Regions from separate parts of the Bradyrhizobium sp. B025 genome, predicted to be linked through region 1. Evidence: predicted binding sites of a transcription regulator. Region 1 holds the regulator's gene; each other region holds the start of a gene.
The links. Region 1 encodes LexA, which represses DNA repair genes until DNA is damaged. Its sites were predicted from a motif close to TGTTCNNNNTGTGTTCNG; they were not measured.

Region 1 (2,262 bases):
GGCATGCAGGCTGTAGTCACACATCGGGTGCTCCTCATTCAGGGATAGCGACCCGCGCCTCCTTCGGAGGCACTGGCCTCTATCAGAGTGGAAGCATGTTAGCGTCTTCTCGGTTGTAGGCAAATCTGCGGCTTGGCTTCGCAGGCTGCCATCACAATATCTTTTTCAAATGCGTCAGGAACAAAAACCGCTTCCGTGCATTTGGCGTGCATCTTCGTCAGCGACCAGCAGGTGCCGACCAGCCCGAATATTGCCAGGCGGGTTGCGACGGCTGCGCGACGGCGTTGCGCAATTGCTCGCTCGCCGTCGTCGGCGTTGCCTTGCGGGCATGGTGCGACTGCGCGGCGAAGGCTTGCGATGCCGACGCGGATGCTGCGATCAGCGCCACCGTGACGGTGCTCAAAACGATCTTGCGCATTGATTGCCTCCTCGATCTCCAGGGCCACGAAGCGATGAGGGCTTCGTGCGGCGTCGCGAGGATGTAGCGCTAGAGAGGGGCCGGATAATCTGAGCAAAACCAGAAAGACTATCCAGCCGGAGCGGACAATCGTCCGCTCCAATCGTCAACGACGCGGGTCGCCAACCGGCGGGCCGCGCTTAGGTGATTGCTTGAGCATGATCTCCGCGCAAGCGCGTCCTGCGCTTGTCGCGAGGGAAAACCGCTGCGCACTTTGCGCTAACGCGGCTCTCCAGTCCGGATCATGCTCAGTACTTCCGGTACAGGCCGATCAGCTTGCCCTGAATCTTCACTCGGTTGGGCGGCAGGATGCGGACCTCATAGGCCGCATTGGCGGGCTCGAGCGCGATCGAGGCGCCGCGGCGGCGGAAGCGCTTCAGCGTCGCTTCCTCGTCGTCGATCAGCGCCACCACGATGTCGCCGGTGTCGGCGCTCTCATTGCGCTGGATCAGCGCCATGTCGCCGTCGAGGATGCCGGCTTCGACCATCGAGTCGCCGCGCACTTCGAGCGCGTAGTGCTCGCCCGAGCCGAGCATGTCGGGCGGTACGCTGATGGTGTGGCTGCGGGTCTGCAACGCTTCGATCGGCGTGCCGGCCGCGATGCGGCCCATCACCGGCACCGCGACGGGGCGTTCGCCCTCGTCCGCGCTGGAGCTCGCTCGCACCTTGCCGAGATTGCCCTCGATGACGCTCGGCGTGAAGCCACGGCGGTTGCCAGCGGCGGCCTGCAGCTCGGGCAGCTTGATCACCTCGATCGCGCGGGCCCGGTTGGGCAGGCGCCGGATGAAGCCGCGCTCCTCCAGTGCGGTGATCAGGCGATGGATGCCCGACTTCGAGCGCAGGTCGAGCGCGTCCTTCATCTCGTCGAAGGAGGGCGGCACACCGCTTTCCTTCAAACGCTCGCTGATGAATCGCAGAAGCTCGTATTGTTTGCGCGTTAACATCTCGACCAAATCCCCCGGTTGATGTCGTTCGATTCCGAGACGGTGAATTCAGCGGCGAGCCGCCAGATGCTCGAAACAAATCATGAACGGACACTATATGTTCGATATGTGTTCCGCAACTGCTTAATTTACCGTGAACGCGACAAAGTTCGCGGAACGCGCAGGACCAGTGCGTTCAGGCGGGCAGTCGCAGCACCTCGCAAGGCGCGCCTGCCTCGGCCTTCGGCGCGAACGGCGCGCGCACGAGAAGTGCCTGCGCCGCAGCGAGATTCGCAAGCAGCGAGGAATCCTGATGATTGACGGGAAGGGCGACAAGCATGCCGTCGTCGCGCCGCTCCAGGCGCGCACGAAGATAGTCCTCGCGCTGGTCATTGGCGCCGACATCGCGGCCGAGCACGGCGCGCTCGCGACGATGGTGAATCACGGCGCGGCCCGACAGGGCGCGAATCAACGGCACCATGAACAGGAAGCCGCACACATAGGACGACACGGGATTGCCGGGCAGGCCGATCACCCCCATCGCCCCTAGCCGGCCGTGCATCATCGGCTTGCCCGGCCGCATCGCGATCTTCCAGAACGCCATCGCAATGCCTTCGGCCTTCAGCGCCTGCTGGACCAGATCGTGGTCGCCGACCGAGGCGCCGCCGATCGTGATCAGGATGTCGGCGCCGCTCTCTCGGGCACGGCGGATGCCGGCTGTGGTGGCCTCCAGCGTATCGGCGGCAACGCCGAGGTCGATGGTATCTGCGCCCTCCTGGCGGGCGAGGGCGTGCAGGGCATAGCCGTTGGAATAGACGATCTGGCCGGGGCCCGGCGTGGTGCCCGGCATCACCAGCTCGTCGCCGGTGGCGAGGATCGCGA
Region 2 (2,262 bases), 2.5 Mb from region 1:
GGGCTCCATGGTCGCAAGGTGGGCATGAACGTCGGATGAAGCCCGACGTGACAAATCGTTCATGCCGATGGAACCCGCAATCGCCGGCTGCGTTGCATGCAAGATCGAGGGCGGTTCCATGGGCGCGAAAAAGTCGCCGAAAAAGTCGCCAAGGCTGATCTCTCCTTCCGGCATCATCACGCTCTTGACGCACGCGATGATGGGCGCGGCGATCGGCCTCGCCTTCGGTCTCGTGCTCATTCTGTCCAACCCGGCGGTGGCAAATTTGCTGAACCATGGCGGAGATTCAGCCGCGGCCGTTTTCGTCGTCACGCTGGTGACGACGTTCGCGATCGGCGCGATGCTCACGGGCATCGTGTTCATCATCGCCGAGGACAAGGAATTTTGAAGCGCGCGTGAAACCCGCGAGGCTGCTTTGCCGGGAACTCCTGCGGCGAATGGCAGTTGGCTGCCTGCGTCATTTTAACTCAGGGAGTTCCTGCGCATGAAGACGACCAAGCTCGCCCTCGCCGTGATGTTGGCAACCGGCCTCGCCGCCGCCCCGTTCGCCGCACAGGCGAAGTCGCACAAGGCGAAACATGAGTCCTCGACGTCGTCCTCGCAGACGACGGGCGCCAACACGAAATCCAAGGGCGCCGATCCTTCCGGTCAGGGCGGCTCCGGTCCCGGCTCCGATCAGGGCGGCACCATGACGAACAAGGGTACTGGCAACACCAAGTAGACTCGCCGCCGTTCATCGAAGGCCCCGTGATCGCGGGGCCTTCTTGCTTTGCTGTTCGATACAATCCTTCTCACGCCACATCGTCGGCGCACGCCTTTAGCTGCGCCGGATGTCGGCGATGTTCGGGCCGCCTGCGGAGTTTGTCTTCACGAGATGGTCGAGCCGCGCCCGCTTGCGCGCGATCAGAAGCTGGGCCGCAGCGTCGTCGAGACCCTCACGCTGCAATTGCCGGATCGCGGACCCCAGCTCCAGGATCTCGGCGCGCAGTCTCAAGATCCGGTACGTGTCCGGGTCTTCCTCCACGGCACGCTCCCAAATGTCTCAGCGACGCACGATTGCGCGCGCGGGATCAGCGGCTTTCTTGAGGGAACGAAGACGTACACGATCGCGAACATCCGGCAGGACATCACCACCGCCAGCCGCCTTCCATTCGCCGATCAGCAGATTGATTTTCCGGCGCAGATCCATCTGCGCCAGGGCCTTTTCTGTGCAGTCGCGATCGCGGTCGACGAGCTCGCGCACGGACGCCTCGACATCGGCCATTTCCAGCCTCAAGGCACTGATCTTACGTCGAATTTCATTAATTCTGTTGTCCATGGCTTGTTAGAACAAAATAAGAACATATAGTCAAGTCACGATTTCAGAACGGAGAGGCCAGATGCAGGTTCAAGGTAAATACGACGCCAGGGTTTTCCTCGCGGAGCAGATGACGCGGGCACAAGGCCTGAGGTTGAAGCGGCTCAGCGAGGAGGCCTATCAGCCCACGCAATATGATCGGGGTCTGTCCTTCACTGAAGCTGCGCGCCGCATCCAGGTGCTCGAGGCGGAGATCGAACTGGCGAATTCCTTCTAGCCAGGCTGCGTCGCGCATCCGGACGTTGCGGGCGCGCCTTCGGAACCATGCCTGTGTCGAATGGTTTTCTCCCGGCCAAGGGAGAATCTGAATGGCACGCAAGGCAAAGAAGCGCCGTTACTCGCGCAGCGCCGGGAGCGATGTCGAAAGCGAAATGCGGCGCTACAAGAAGGGCACGGCCAAGAGCGGCCGCGGTGGTCGCGGCGGACGCGTGAAGAGCCGCAAGCAGGCGATCGCAATCGGCCTGTCGAAGGCGCGCAAGAAAGGCAAGAAGGTCCCGAAAAAGGCCTCGAAGAAAACTGCCAAGAAGAAGACGGCCAAGAGAGCAGCCAAGAAAAAGTCCAAGCGCAAATCCGCCAAGCGGTAGTGGCAATCGGCGCTAGATCATGCTGCCCGGCATGAAGCAGCGGATCGAGATGCCAAACGCGGTCTTCACCGGCCACACCATGGTGCGACCGGCGCGGTTCGGCTCGGTGATGACGGCTTCATCGGGCACATCGACCCACTGCCCATCGAGGCGGACGCGATAGTGCCCGTCATGCGATTCCCAATCGGGATCGGAGACGGCAAATCCGTCGGCATCCGAGCAGCACGGGCCGAGATGGCTGCGCAGACTGTCGAACCAGGGCTTGAGCGGCGAATCGGCGTAGCGGCCGTCATCACGCCCCAGGGCGCTTCCAGCCGACAG
Region 3 (2,262 bases), 880 kb from region 1:
GACCAGTGTCGGGAGACCGGGCAACAAGATCGGACCAACGCACCTCCGGATCGCCTCTGAAAGAGCCTCCCGTGAGATAGGCCTGGAGGTGATGCGACGTCGGCAGCGGCCCCGACACGAACCGAAAGATGAGCGGAACAACCATGTCGGCGCGGTCCGCGTAGGTGAGACCGACGCCGGACGAACTGGTCAGGATCATACGCTTCATCGTCTATGCGCCCGCCCCCACGCAAAACGAAACGGGCCCCGAAGACGTCGGCAACTCAACGTCCTCAGTGCCCGCTCCTCGCGAAAAACTCTCCGCGTTAAGACTTACTCGTCCGCCGGCTCCTCGCCGTCGGCGTCGCGCTCAGGGGTGCCGGCCAGAATCTGCTCGGCGATCAGGCCGGAGTTCTGGCGGATCGCGGTCTCGATCTTGGCGGTGATGTCGGGGTTGGCCTTCAGGAACGCTTTCGAGTTCTCGCGGCCCTGGCCGAGGCGCTGGCTGTCATAGGAGAACCAGGCGCCGGACTTTTCGACGATGCCGGCCTTGACGCCGAGATCGAGGATCTCGCCCATCTTGGAAACGCCCTCGCCGTACATGATGTCGAACTCGACCTGCTTGAAGGGCGGCGCCAGCTTGTTCTTCACCACCTTGACGCGCGTGGTGTTGCCGACCACTTCGTCGCGCTCCTTGATCGCGCCGATGCGGCGGATGTCGAGGCGGACGGAGGCGTAGAACTTCAGCGCGTTGCCGCCGGTGGTGGTCTCCGGTGAGCCATACATCACACCGATCTTCATGCGGATCTGGTTGATGAAGATCACCATGGTGTGGGACTTGTTGATGGACGCCGTCAGCTTGCGCAGCGCCTGGCTCATCAACCGCGCTTGAAGTCCCGGCAGCGCATCGCCCATCTCGCCCTCGAGCTCGGCCTTCGGCACCAGCGCCGCGACCGAATCGACCACCAGAACGTCCACCGCACCCGAGCGCACCAGCGTGTCGCAGATTTCCAGCGCCTGCTCGCCGGTGTCCGGCTGCGAAATCAGCAGCTCGTCGATGTTGACGCCCAGCTTGCGCGCATAGACCGGGTCGAGCGCGTGCTCGGCGTCGATGAAGGCACAGATGCCGCCCTTCTTCTGCGCTTCCGCCACCGTGTGCAGCGCCAGCGTGGTCTTGCCCGAGGATTCCGGCCCGTAGATTTCCACGACGCGCCCCTTCGGCAGGCCGCCGATGCCGAGCGCAATGTCGAGCCCGAGGGAACCGGAGGACACCGCCTCGACATCCATCGACCGATCGTTCTTGCCGAGCTTCATCACCGAGCCCTTGCCGAACTGGCGCTCGATCTGGGAGAGCGCGGCGGCCAGAGCTTTACTCTTGTCCATGGAAGATCCTTCGACGATACGCAGGGCAGTTGCGGACATTGGGTCGTGCTCCTTATGGCGAGGATTCGCTAGGGGGACAAACGATTGGCGAGGCGGGCCGGCGATAAAAGCAATGTACCCTATTTGTTCCTGGTTCGCAATATGTTCTTTTGCGGACTTCGGTACTGTCCGTATTTAACCCCCAGTGTCCTAAGCTGAATTCGGAAATGTCCTAATTTGTTCTTGATCGGACACAACCTGTTCATGCGCGTTTAGGATTAACTCGTTATGGGTGTAGCGTATAAGGGCCGGGGCGTTCCGCCAGAAGAACACCCTGGCCACCAGAAGAACACCCTGAAACGTTCACTTTGGAACAGAAGGCAGGCTGACTGCATATTAAGCTCGCAAGAACTCAAACCCTGCGGTTAGGACCCGTAAAGACCAAGACGAGGTTGTGTCATGAGGCAGCGCCGTCGTTTCACGCAAACCGTCCCTCTTGAGGAGCGACTTTCCGAAGAAGCGAAACGTCTCCGCGAACGGGCCAAAGCCCTCCCCCATGGTCCTCAACGAGAGGACCTCCTGCGCAAAGCCCGCCAAGCCGAGATCGGCTCGCACATGAGCGAGTGGCTCACATCGCCGGGGCTTCAACCGCCAAAGCCAGCGTAGGCGCAAAGCACGCCTCAGGTATCGAGTTGCCCGGCATAGATCCGGATTCGTCCCGGCGTGGTCATTCGCAGCCTGCCCTGAAGAAAGACCATGTAGCCTAGCGCGATCAATCGGGCGCGATGTTTGGCAGGGATCGCAGGCGCAGCGCTATTTGCAGCCGCATGACCGACCGCGAGCAAAGAGGCGAACTCTTCATGGGTGAGCTTTTTCGCTTTTGCGGTCATGACCTCAGCATGAACCGCTTCGGCGATCCTG

Region 2: a site for LexA is predicted at 1,326-1,343, ahead of ACE10W_RS09710 (DUF3072 domain-containing protein). Genes of this name have one in related genera too.
Region 3: a site for LexA is predicted at 1,476-1,493, ahead of recA (recombinase RecA). Genes of this name have one in related genera too.

The regions. Positions count from the first base shown of each region.
Region 1 covers NZ_CP170150.1:4,628,851-4,631,112, reverse strand. Annotated here, with positions in the region: gene ACE10W_RS21425 (hypothetical protein) at 1-24, opposite strand, end outside; gene ACE10W_RS21420 (hypothetical protein) at 218-418, opposite strand; gene lexA (transcriptional repressor LexA) at 706-1,401, opposite strand; gene glp (gephyrin-like molybdotransferase Glp) at 1,577-2,262, opposite strand, start outside.
Region 2 covers NZ_CP170150.1:2,096,644-2,098,905, reverse strand. Annotated here, with positions in the region: gene ACE10W_RS09735 (hypothetical protein) at 1-177, opposite strand, end outside; gene ACE10W_RS09730 (hypothetical protein) at 119-388, shown strand; gene ACE10W_RS09725 (hypothetical protein) at 485-721, shown strand; gene ACE10W_RS09720 (hypothetical protein) at 818-1,024, opposite strand; gene ACE10W_RS09715 (hypothetical protein) at 1,043-1,264, opposite strand; gene ACE10W_RS09710 (DUF3072 domain-containing protein) at 1,380-1,574, shown strand; gene ACE10W_RS09705 (DUF6496 domain-containing protein) at 1,666-1,941, shown strand; gene ACE10W_RS09700 (hypothetical protein) at 1,954-2,262, opposite strand, start outside.
Region 3 covers NZ_CP170150.1:5,511,555-5,513,816, forward strand. Annotated here, with positions in the region: gene ACE10W_RS25830 (hypothetical protein) at 1-208, opposite strand, end outside; gene recA (recombinase RecA) at 313-1,401, opposite strand; gene ACE10W_RS25840 (hypothetical protein) at 2,022-2,231, opposite strand.